Regions from separate parts of the Corynebacterium sp. USCH3 genome, predicted to be linked through region 2. Evidence: riboswitches for the same ligand, from Rfam matches in the RefSeq annotation. Region 2 holds a riboswitch; the other holds the start of a gene.

Region 1 (6,013 bases), on a different contig from region 2:
TGATCGACGCCTTCGCCTCCCGGTTCCTGGACAAGGGGCTGACGTCGATCACCGTCAGTGAGAAAGATATCCTGGACGGTATCTTGGCCGAGGTCATCGAGCGCAACAGCTAGACGGCCCGGGAAGTACGCCCCTTTAGCCCAATTGGCAGAGGCAGCCGACTTAAAATCGGCACAGTGTGGGTTCGAGTCCCACAGGGGGCACTCTTTGTCCGGGCGTGCCGCCGGCTGATCACCGCCGTCGACCTCATGGCGTGATTCAGGTGCCGAAAACGGTATGCCGAGAGGCTCGGCATCGACCGATTTCGGCACCTGGGTTACGCGCACCTACTCGGTGGTCGCGACCTCGCCACCCCGGGACCCGGCAGCGGTCTCCCGTAGGTTCGGGATCACTGCGGCGAACTGGCCGAGCAGCTTGGTCAGGTCCTGCCCTTCACCGACCATGGTGAGGTTCGCGCCGGTGAGGCCCTCCGCCATGGCGGAGAAGATCTCCGGAAGCTGGTCGACGACCTGCTTGTCCAGGATCACGCCGTTGTTGGACGCCACTGCCGCGGCCTCGGTCCGCAAGGCCGCAGCCTTCGCCTCGGCGTTGATCCGGGTGCGCTCGGCCTCCGCCTCCGCCGGTTTGATGACCTCAGAGACTAGCTCCTGCTCACGCAGCGCGGCCTGCGACTCGGCTAGACGGGCCTGCTCCTCGGCGACCTCACGGTCGGTCTCGGCACGGCGACGCGCCAGGGCGGCCTGTGCGGCGATGACCTGCTCCTGGGCCTCGGCCTCAGCACGCGGACCCGCGGCGTTGGCCTCGGCCTTGGCGGCGGCGATCTCCTTGGTGTTCTCCGCGACCTTCGTGTCCGTCTCCCGCTGGAAGTCGGACTTGCGACGCTCGGACTTCTGCTGCTCCTCGGCGATCTCGGCGTCCCGCTGGGCCTCGGCGACGGCACGCTCACGCTGGACGCGGGCCAGCTCCGGGGCGGAGAGGGCCTGGATGTAGCCGTTCGGGTCGCTGATCGAGTTGATCTGGAAGCTGTCGATCTGCCAGCCGAAGCGCAGCATGCGCGGCTCGGCGTTGGAGAGCACCTGGCTGGCCAGCGCCGTGCGGTCGGAGATCATCTCCTCCACGGTGAGCTGCCCGATCATCGCGCGGGTCTCGCCGGAGAAGATGTCCTGGGCGGTGGAGACGATCTGGCCCTGATCGACACCCAGGAACCTGTTCGCAGCCTCGACCACGCTGTTCTTGTCCGCGGTCACGGAGAACACCACGGAGGCCTCGACGTCCACGTCGACGTTCTGCTTCGACTGGGCACGCACCGCGATGTTCACGGTGTTCGCGCCGATGTGGAAGCGCTGGACACGGTGCAGCACCGGGACGGACCAGGCACCGCCACCGATGACGACACGGTAGGGGTTGTCGGGTTTACGCGCGATCATGCCACCGGTGATCAGCAGGGCTTCGGTCGGCTTCGGGACATCGTAGAGCATTCGTTCTTCTTTCGGTCGCAACGGGGAACGGGCAGGAGAACACTTAGTACACCCTGAGCATATCGCACAGGGGGAAACGTTCTCGGGGACGGGCGACCACGGACGGCAGGCCTGCCGACGTACCGGCGTGCCCACGGTGTTTATGCTCGGGGGTTGTGTCCACCGTCGCGATCGTGCTGATACTCGCCGTTCTTGTCGGAGCGGTGCTCCAACGCATCACCGGGATGGGCGTCGGTCTGGTCGCCGGCCCGGTGCTCTCCGTGGCGCTGGGCCCGGCGGCGGGAGTGACCGTGGTCAACGGACTGTCCACGATCAACGCGGTGAACAACGCCTGGGCGGTGCGGGCGAAGACCGACTGGCGACGTTTCAGCTGTCTTGCCGGGGGACTGTTCCTCGGCTCGCTGCCGGCAGCGTTCGTCGTCCTGCTCATCGACGGCCCCTGGCTGCTGGTCACCGTCGGTGTCCTGGTCCTCGCCGCACTGGCGGTCACGTTGTTCCAGCCGGACACGGCGCGGGTGTCGGAACGAGCCGTCGTCCCCATGGTGCTGGCCGGAGCTGCGGGCGGGTTCATGAGCACCGTCGCCGGCATCGCGGCGCCTGCGTTCACCGTGTACGCGCGCCTGACCGGCTGGGACTACCGCGACTTCGTCGCCACACTGCACCCGGTGATCGTCGTCGCCAACTTGCTGTCCTTCGTGCTCAAGATCGTCATCTTCGGTGGCGTCGACGTCGGCGGCCTGCCCGCCTGGTTGTGGATCCTCGCCGTCGCCGCGATCTTCGTCGGAGCCTGGTTCGGCGACAGACTCTACGACCGGCTCTCCAGCGACGGGACGAGGAAGCTCGCCACGCTGCTGGCATTCGCCGGTGCGGTGACGCTGGTCATCAATGGTGTCGTAGCCATGCTCTGAGCAACGCTGAGCGTTGACCGATTGCAGGTGCTGTGCCGCCGTGGTAGGCATGAGGCGTCCACACGGGTGCCCCACGAGGGGCTGAGACCGGACTGTGATCGTCCGGGACCGTCGAACCTGATCCGGTTGATACCGGCGTAGGAAGTGAGGAGCGTAGCTGTGTCTACTCCGTCTGCCCCGTCCACCCCTGTCCAGCAGCACCCCGCGCACCGTCGCGGATGGATCGAAGACCATGGTATCCGGGTCCCGGTCACCGAGATCCACCAGGAGGCCTCCCCGGACGGCAGTCCCAACCCGCCGCTGCAGGTGTACCGGACCGCCGGGCCGGGCAGCGTTCCGGAAGAGGGCCTGGACCCCTGGCGTGATGAATGGATCCGGGCACGCGGCGACACCCGGGTCCAGCGAATCCGTGAACGACAGTTGCTTGACGACGGCCGGGCCGCCGTGCGCCGCGGCGCACCGTCCCAGCAGTGGCAGGGACGACGTCCCGAACCCCGTTGTGCGGCACCGGGCCGCACGGTGACGCAGATGCACTACGCACGTCGGGGTGTCGTCACCCCGGAAATGCGGTTCGTCGCCCTGCGGGAGAACTGCGACGTGGAACTGGTGCGCAGCGAAGTCGCCGCCGGTCGCGCGATCATCCCGCTCAACATCAACCACCCGGAAGCGGAACCGATGATCATCGGTCGGGCGTTCCTGGTGAAGGTCAACGCCAATATCGGCAACTCAGCGGTGACCAGCTCAATCAGCGAGGAAGTGTCGAAGCTGGAGTGGGCCGCGACCTGGGGTGCCGACACCGTGATGGACCTGTCCACGGGCAACGACATCCACACCACCCGGGAGTGGATCATCCGGAACTCGCCGATCCCCATCGGCACGGTCCCGATCTACCAGGCACTGGAGAAGGTCGACGGCAACGCAGAGGCACTGACCTGGGACATCTACCGTGACACGGTGATCGAACAGTGCGAGCAGGGCGTGGACTACATGACCGTGCACGCCGGCGTCCTGCTGCGCTACATCCCGCTGACCGCCGAGCGTGTCACCGGGATGGTGTCACGCGGCGGATCGATTATGGCTGGTTGGTGCCTGGCACACCACGAGGAGAACTTCCTCTACACGCACTTTGATGAGCTCTGCGAGATCTTTGCGGCCTATGACGTCGCCTTCTCCCTCGGCGACGGTCTGCGCCCGGGGTCGATCGCGGACGCGAACGACGCCGCACAGTTCGCCGAACTCGACACCCTCGCCGAACTGACACGCAGGGCCTGGGAGCACGATGTCCAGGTCATGGTGGAAGGTCCCGGGCACGTCCCATTGCACAAGGTTCGCGAGAACGTCGAACGTCAGCAGGAGTTGTGCGATGGGGCGCCGTTCTACACCCTCGGGCCGCTGGTCACCGACATTGCGCCGGGGTACGACCACATCACCTCGGCCATCGGGGCGACCGAGATCGCCCGCTACGGCACCGCCATGCTCTGCTACGTGACTCCCAAAGAGCATCTCGGTCTGCCGAACCGGGACGACGTGAAGACCGGTGTCATCACCTACAAGATCGCCGCACACGCCGCCGACGTGGCCAAAGGGCATCCGGGTGCCACCGCACGCGACGATGCCCTGTCCACGGCCCGGTTCGAGTTCCGGTGGCGGGACCAGTTCGCCCTCGGACTGGACCCGGTGACCGCACAGGACTTCCATGACGAGACGTTGCCCGCCGAACCGGCGAAGACGGCTCACTTCTGCTCGATGTGTGGACCGAAATTCTGTTCCATGCGCATCTCGCAGGATATCCGGGACACCTACGGCACTGCCGAAGCTCAGGCGGCGATTGTCGGGATGCAGCGCAAGAGCAAGGAATTCCTCGCCACGGGCGCGCAGGTGTATCTCCCGCATCCCACGGTGGGCGATCAGAGCTGACTGCGCAGCTGCTGCAGGGCCCGGTGCGTCACGGAGCCCTCCGCGGCGGTCCAGATCACCAAGTGCTGTTCCGGGGCGCCCACGGAGAGCTCAGCGACCAGGTTCGCCCGCCGGGAATCGTCGGGGTACTTCGCCGCCTCCATGCGTAACTGGGAGGCGGCGGTGCGGGCCACCGTCTCCCCGTCCGTGTACAACGAACGCATCCGGGGATCGGTGAACAGGAGCCGGAACAACTGGCACATCCACCACGCATCGTCCGGCGGTGGTCAGATCCTGCTGTGCACCGACGGCAGCGGCTGGTACCAGGCAGAGGGGGAGGCGCAGGCCACATGACACCCCGGAACCGTGGTGAGCATCCCCGCAGGGGTGAAGCACCGGCACGGGGCGACTGCGGACTCCTGGTTCACCCACCTCGCGATTGAGGTGCCGGGTGAGGACACCGGCAACGAGTAGTTGGAGCCGGTCACTGACGAGCACTACAACGCACTGACGAAGGAGAACCGATGACGTACAGCCAGACCCACACCCTGTCCAATGACGTGGCGATCCCGGCGCTGGGACTGGGAACCTAGTTCATCGACGACGACAAGGCAGCCCCAGACCGTCCGGGATGCGGTGAAGGCCGGTTACCGCAACATCGAACCCGCCCAGGCCTACGGCAATGAGCGCGGGGTCGGTGAAGGGGGCCGTACCAGTGGTGTGACACGTGGGGACCTGTTCGTCCCCACCAAGCTCGCCGCCGAGATCAAGGACTACGGCGGTGCCGTCGCCGCGATCGGCCGTTCCCTGGAGACCATGGGACTGGACTACCTCGACCTGATGCTGATCCACGCCCCACAACCGTGGGACGACTTCCGGGGCGGCGACTACGCCGACGGCAACCGTGAAGCGTGGCGCGCCCTGGAAGAGGCCTACCGGGCAGGCACACTGCGGTCCATCGGGGTCTCCAACTTCCTCGGGAGCGACCTGATCGACTACTGCGCATCCAGGCCAGGGGCGTGGTGGTCGAGGCTTATTCACCGATCGCCTACGGCGAGAAGGACTACGGTGCGAGCAGCGCGTTTCCGGTGTACAGCGGGAAGTAGACGAGGAGATGGCGGAGCCCCTCGCCCACGGGGCGTTGCGTACAGCCACGGGGGTCTACGGGGAGAGTCCACAGGTCTAAGCTCGGCACCATGGCACTTCAGCGCATGGACCATGTCACCGTCGTCGTCCGGGATCTTGATGCGGCAGTCGACTTCTTCGGGGAACTCGGGATGGAGGTCGACGGGAGAACACAGGTCCACGGTGAGTGGGTGGACCTGATCTGCGGTATCGACGGGGTGACCGCGGACATCGCGATGCTGCACACTCCGGACGGTCACGGACGCATCGAGCTCACCAGGTACCTGAGCCCGGAACCCGGGCCTGCGGCGCAGGCACCGGAGCCGGTGGAGGCGCCGGGACTGCGCCAGGTCATGTTCGCCGTCGATGACGTGGACGATACCGTCCGCCGACTCGTCGGGCACGGTTCCGAGCTCGTCGGTGACATCGTCCGGTACGAGGACGCGTACCGGCTGTGCTACCTCCGGGGGCCCGAGGGGATCATCGTCGCGTTGGCGGAAGAACTCCGCTGAGACGCGTATCCTGGTCTGCGCAAGGTATCCGACACGTGGACCAGAGACAAGGGAAGTGGAGGCCACGATGAGTGACGACAAGAAGCGCGACGAC
Region 2 (6,013 bases):
TGACCCTGGGAATGGGGCTGAGCGAGTCACAGGCCTCCGGGATCCTGGTGGTGAACATGGTCGTCAGCGTTCTCGTCGGCCCGGTGATGGGGGTCATCTCGGCGCGGGCGGGCCGTCGGCGTCCCGAGGTGGTCATGGTGGCGACACTGGTCGTCGCGGCATCGTGGGTCGTGTTCTTCCTGTCGCCGGATCCGCGCAGTTTCGTCGCTGTCGCGGTCATCAACGTCATTGTGCCGGCGCTGGCCCCTGCCGCGAACTACGGGTTCGACACGGTCCGTGAGGAGGTCGACCGTCGCTTCACGGCCACGGCGACGGGCCTGTCGAACATGGGGGGATTCCTGGCAGCGATGGTCGCTGCGCAGGCGGCCGGTTTCGTGCTCGACGCCGTCTCGGACGGTGGCGACTACACCTGGGCCGATTTCCGGGTCGCGTGGTGCGCGCTCGGCGTGGTCTGGGTCGTCGGGTTCATCGGGCTGTTGGTCAGCAGGGTGACAATGCAGCGGTGGCGTATGGTCGAGGACAACCGGGCCGACCTGTGACGTAGGAGAACGCTGTGGCATCCTCTATCGCGAGTTTTCGTTCTGACCGTTCCCTGTTGAGCGCACTGAGCCGGCGCTCGGCATTCTCCGCGTTGTCTGCGTTCTCGGCGGCCTCGTTCGCCTCCTTCGCCAGTGCGGGGTCGTCGATGTCGGCGGTGTCACTGGGGTCGTTCATGTCCCTGGCGTCGGTCGGCTCGTCGTTCTCGATCCTGTCGGTGGGCGCGCAGGGGGCGGTGCTCAACATCCCGGTGCGGGACCTCGTCGCGCGGTCAGTAGGTCGGTAGCCCCGGCCGCATCTGATGCGCCCAGGCCAGAATCCCACCTTCCAGATGAGCGACGTTATCCTCCCGTCGGGCGAAATGGGATGCCACGGCGTCCATCGCACGGGCTGACCGGGCGCCCGACTTGCAGTGGAAGATGATGTCGCGGTTGCGCAGCGCCGGGGGGAGGGCTGCGACGCCGAGTTCCTCCACCGCGGACAGGTGGACGGCGACGGACCCGGGGATGCTGACGATCTCGCGTTCCCAGGCGTCGCGGACGTCCACGAGGACAGCCCCCGCCCGCATGCGCGCGTCAAGCTCCTCGGGAGAGACCGTCGGGTGGGGGGTGGTCGTGCAGACCTGGTCCCTGTCGGCCATGTCCTCCACGGCCGTCACCGGTGGAGCATCGGTATCGATGGTGATACCCAGTTCACGGAAGGTCATCGACAACCCGTCGTGGAGGAGGAGCCGTCCGTACAACGGCCTGCCGCACCCGGTGATCAGCTTGATCGCCTCCGTGCTCATCAGGGAGCCGATGGTTCCCGGTAGCGAGCCGATGACACCACCGGCGGCGCAGCTGGGGACGGAACCCGGTGGCGGGAGGTCCGGATGCAGGTCCCGGTAGGTGACGCCGTCGTGGGCGGGCCCCGAGCAGAACACCGACACCCGTCCGTCGAAGCGGAGGATCGACCCCCAGACACAGGGCGTGGAGGTCAAGGTGCAGGCGTCGGAGACGAGGTAGCGTGTGGCGAAGTTGTCGGCCCCGTCCAGTACGAGATCGTAGCCGGCGACGAGTCCGGTGACGTTGCCGGCGGCCAGTCGCACGGGGTGGCGTTCGACGGTGACCAGGGGGTTGATCCGGGCGACGGCAGCGGCGGCGGAGTCGACCTTCCTCGTGCCGAGCGAGTCGACACCGTGGATGACCTGACGCTGCAGGTTCGTCACCTCCACGACGTCGTCGTCGACGATGCCGAGCGTGCCGACCCCGGCGGCGGCGAGGTACTGCAGCGCCGGCGACCCCAATCCTCCCGCACCGACGACGAGGACGCGCGCATTCTTCAACCGGCGCTGACCGACGACGCCGATCCGGTCGAGCGTGAGGTGCCGGGCGTACCGGGACAACTCCTCGGGGGTGAGTTCGGTTGCCGGCTCGACCAGGGGGAGTCTGAGCGGGCCGGTCACCCGACCGCTCACCCCGGCGCTCACCACGCCGCCCCCGCCGGGTCCGCGCGACCGATCATCCCGTCCGGGGTCGACGACGCCACGGCACCCTGCGTCCACGGCCGCCGGGGGATCCGTCCGGCACGTCGTGCCAGGCGGCCCGCCTCGACGGCGTGCCGCATCGCGGCGGCCATGGCTGCGGGATCCTGGGCGCGGGTGACCGCACTGGCCAGCAGTACCCCGTCGCAGCCGAGTTCCATCGCCTGTGCCGCGTCGGACGCCGTCCCGATGCCGGCATCCAGGATCACCGGGACGGTTGCCCGGTCGCAGATCATCTCGATGTTGTGGGGGTTGAGGATTCCCAGGCCCGTGCCGATGGGCGACCCCAGCGGCATCACCGCAACCGCCCCGGCGGCCTCGAGGTGTCGGGCGACGGTGGGGTCGTCGGAGGTGTAGGCGTAGACCTCGAACCCGTCGGCGGTGAGGGTCTCGGTGGCGTCGACGAGTTCGACGACGTCCGGCAGCAGCGTCCGGTCGTCGGCGAGGATCTCCAGTTTCACCCGGGTCGTGCCGAGCGCCTCCCGTCCCAGTCGGGCGGTGAGCAGCGCGTCGCGGGCGGTGTAGCAGCCTGCGGTGTTGGGGAGGACGTCGATACCGAGACGGTCGAGAAGACCGAACAGCGACGTCCCGGTGGCGGGGTTGTAGCGGCGCAGTGCGACCGTCGTCATCGACGTCCCCGACGCGGTGAGCGCCTGTTCCAGTACTTCCAGCGACGTTGCTCCGCCGGTGCCGGTGATCAGGCGCGAGGTGAGCGTGGACGTCCCGACGGTGAGCATGTCCTGTGGGGTCGGCACGGTGTCTACCCTCCCTGCATGGCGGTGATGATCTCGATCTCCGCACCGTCGTGGACGTCGGTGGTGGACCACCGGCTGCGCGGGACGATCGCTGCGTCGACCGCCACGGCCAGGCCCAGTTCCTCGGAGTCCGGATTCTGTCCGGTGAGGTCGGAGATGATGTCACCGAGCGTCGCCGCGGTATCGAGGCGGCGTTCTTCTCCGTTGACGGTGATGGTCATGATGTCCTTTCCAGGGAGGTGGCGGCGAGCAGGGCGGCATCGGGCGTGCGGTCGGCTGCGTGGCAGCCCGGGGGAGACCCCGTGACCAGCAGTGTGGCGAGCCTGGCGCACAGGGGAGCGAGCAGGACCCCGTGGCGGGAGTACCCCGTCGAGACGACGACACCGTCCACACCCGGTACGCCGCCGAGGTACGGCAGGTCGTCCGGCGTCCCCGGGCGGGCCCGCGCCAGGATCTCGGTGAGCTCGAGGTCTGCTATCCCCGGGACCAGGATCCGGGCGTCCCGGAGGAGCTGGTGCACCCCGTCGAGGGAGACGCCGTCGAAGCCGTCCTCACGTTCCGTGGCGCCGATGACGATCTCTCCGTCATCACGGGGAACGAGGTACACCGGCCGACCGTCAACCAGGCCACGCACCGTGTGCTCCAGCAGGCCGGGATGTCCCGGTCTCACCCGCGCGCGCAGGATGTCGCCGTGTACCGGGCGCAGTCGCACGCATCGCGCTTCCGGGAGCCCGTCGATATCAGCCAACGTGAGGCCCGGGCACAGGACGGTGGTCTCCGCACGCAGCTCACCGCCGTCGTCCAGCCGCACGCCCGTCACCGTGGCACCCTCGCGTACGACGCCGAGGACACGCCGGGTGACCACCCTGCCCCGCGGCCCGTCCGGACCGGCGGGAGCGCACACGGCCGCGGTGAGCGCCTCCATCAGCATGCGCGGATTGACCTGGTGGTCGTCGGCGACGAGGACGGCGCCCGAGATACCGGGTGCCAGGGACGGTTCCCTCCGGCGCGCCTGGCGTACACCCAGGGGCTCCACCGTCATGCCGGACGCGCGCTGGACCTCGGCGAGGTCCCGGAACGTCGCCATGTCCCCGGGGGTGGACCCCACACCCAGCGTGGCGGTGGGCCGGTAACCGGCGGGATACCCGACGGTCCGCTCGAGGTCGGCGATGAACCGCGGGTACGCCGCAGCTGAGGCGAGCATCAGCGGGCGGATCGCGTCGTGCCGGTGGACGACTTCACTGACGGGTGCGATCATCCCGGCGGCGGCGTGACTCGCCCCGTCACCCGGGGACGGGTCGACGACGGTGACGGCGTGGCCGGCCCGCCGCAGGTACCAGGCTGTACTGAGCCCGGTGACCCCGGCACCGACGACAAGAGTCTCGGGCATGTGCGTTCTTTCCTCCGGCGGCATGACCCGCATCAGGTGTCGACGGTCGACCGGTGGCTCCGGTCCTCTCAGCCCCGGCATCAGGGGCTCCCGTAGTTCGCGTAACAGCTACCATCACACCACATGGACCTACATCAACGCACGCACACCCCTCTCATGCACACCCCTGGCGCATCGGGCACCTCCCCCGGGGACCGACGCCGGCGACAGCTCCGGGCTGCGCGGCTCTACCTCTGCACTCCGGCGCGCCGGGAGCAGGGTGACCTGCGGGAGTTCCTCCACGCCGCCTACGACGGGGGCGTGGACATCATCCAGCTGCGTGACAAGACGCTGGACACCGCGGGCGAGATCGCCGCGATCGAGGTGCTGGCGGAGGTGGCGGCCGAGCACGGCGCACTGTTCGCGGTGAATGACCGGGCGGACATCGCCGCGTTGGTCGGTGCCGACATTCTCCATGTCGGGCAGGATGATCTGGGTATCGCGCAGGCCCGGGAGCTCCTGGGCCCGGACGTCCTCCTGGGGTTGTCGACCCACACCTCCGACCAGGCGGAGGCCGCGGCCCGCGACACCGATCTCGACTACTTCTGCACGGGACCGGTGTGGGAGACGCCGACGAAGCCGGGTCGTGCGGCGACGGGGCTGGGGTTTGTGTCCCGGACCGCCGACATGGTGGGCGACGGGGCAGGGGGGAAGTCCGGTGGGAAGCCGTGGTTCGCGATCGGCGGGGTCAACCGGGACACCCTGCCGGACGTCCTCGCCGCCGGCGCCCGGCGTGCGGTCGTCGTCCGGGCGGTCACCGAGGCGCGGAGCCCGCGCGACGCCGCCTCAGAGCTGAGAACGCAGCTGACGTCCCTTCCGGACCGGACGTGAGTGTCGTGCACGGGGGACTGGTTCAGTCTTCCCTGTGCAGCAGGAAAACATACGGGCGCGGGGTGTGCCGGAAGTCCATCACACCGAGTAGCGTCCTGGGGTCGACGCGCCGGAAGTGGTCGTTGATGGGGAGGTCGTCGTAGACCATCGTCGCGCTGACCACCCCGCGGTACTCCATCATCCGGAGACGGGCCCGGGGACGCTTCGTCGCCGTCGCCCGGAGATAACCCCGCAGGAGTGCAGGAAAGGGTCCGAACGTGGCCAGGGAGCGGAGCCGTATCCCGGTGGACATCGGCACCAGCGCGGGGTTCGCGGCGAAAAGTGACGTTTCTGAGCCGAATATCAGCGGATGACCGTCGTCGACGCTGTCGAACCGCTTGCCGTGCCAGCCCACGGCGGCGAGTACGCCGTCGAGAGGATGTCCCGTCGCGACCTCGGAGCCGCGCCACCGACCCACCAGCTCATCGGTGGTGACCGCGGGCAGTGCATCGAACCGGCTCAGCGCCGTGGTGAGCTCAGCGTCCTGGGGCATGAGCCCATCGTGTCAGAGTTCGTCGACCGGTGAGGAACCGTCCACGAATTCAACGGTGCGCTGCCCGCCCAGGTCCCCCCGGCCGGCGAACTCGACGATCACGTCGGCGACGAGCTCACGGGAGGTGTGTGCGTCCGACCTGTCGAGGTCGTCGGCGACGGGGGCCGCTCCTTCGGCGGGCTCATCGGTGAGCGTCGCCGGCCCGAGGATGAGGTAGTCCAGCCCGGCGGTGGCGTCGAGACGGTCGTCGACGGTCTTCTTCGCGTCGGCGTAGGCGAAGAAACTGTCGGACTCGGGGACGGTGTGGTGGCGTGCGCCGGCGTAGGACACGTTGAGGTAGCGGGGCGTGGTACCGGCGTCGCGCAGTCTCTCGAGGGAGTCGATGACGGCGAGGGCCGCGTCGCGGT

Evidence for each region. Region 2 has a riboswitch for thiamine pyrophosphate ahead of thiO (glycine oxidase ThiO). Riboswitches for the same ligand answer to the same signal wherever they lie in the genome.
Region 1: another riboswitch for thiamine pyrophosphate. It lies ahead of thiC (phosphomethylpyrimidine synthase ThiC); the one in region 2 lies ahead of thiO (glycine oxidase ThiO).

What each region holds. Positions count from the first base shown of each region.
Region 1 covers NZ_JAQPZT010000003.1:515,558-521,570, forward strand. The annotation lists gene PQI66_RS08560 (Ppx/GppA phosphatase family protein) at 1-113, shown strand, start outside; tRNA gene PQI66_RS08565 (tRNA-Leu) at 130-203, shown strand; gene PQI66_RS08570 (SPFH domain-containing protein) at 327-1,478, opposite strand; gene PQI66_RS08575 (sulfite exporter TauE/SafE family protein) at 1,634-2,386, shown strand; TPP riboswitch at 2,439-2,547, shown strand; gene thiC (phosphomethylpyrimidine synthase ThiC) at 2,546-4,303, shown strand; gene PQI66_RS08585 (hypothetical protein) at 4,294-4,476, opposite strand; gene PQI66_RS08590 (hypothetical protein) at 4,466-4,636, shown strand; partial or broken gene PQI66_RS08595 (aldo/keto reductase) at 4,879-5,257, shown strand; gene PQI66_RS08600 (VOC family protein) at 5,479-5,919, shown strand; gene PQI66_RS08605 (hypothetical protein) at 5,987-6,013, shown strand, end outside.
Region 2 covers NZ_JAQPZT010000002.1:185,218-191,230, reverse strand. The annotation lists gene PQI66_RS04170 (MFS transporter) at 1-539, shown strand, start outside; gene PQI66_RS04165 (hypothetical protein) at 596-823, shown strand; gene moeB (molybdopterin-synthase adenylyltransferase MoeB) at 809-1,981, opposite strand; gene PQI66_RS04155 (thiazole synthase) at 2,002-2,796, opposite strand; gene thiS (sulfur carrier protein ThiS) at 2,820-3,035, opposite strand; gene thiO (glycine oxidase ThiO) at 3,032-4,204, opposite strand; TPP riboswitch at 4,197-4,308, opposite strand; gene thiE (thiamine phosphate synthase) at 4,361-5,074, shown strand; gene PQI66_RS04135 (DUF4334 domain-containing protein) at 5,097-5,606, opposite strand; gene PQI66_RS04130 (NAD(P)H-binding protein) at 5,619-6,013, opposite strand, start outside.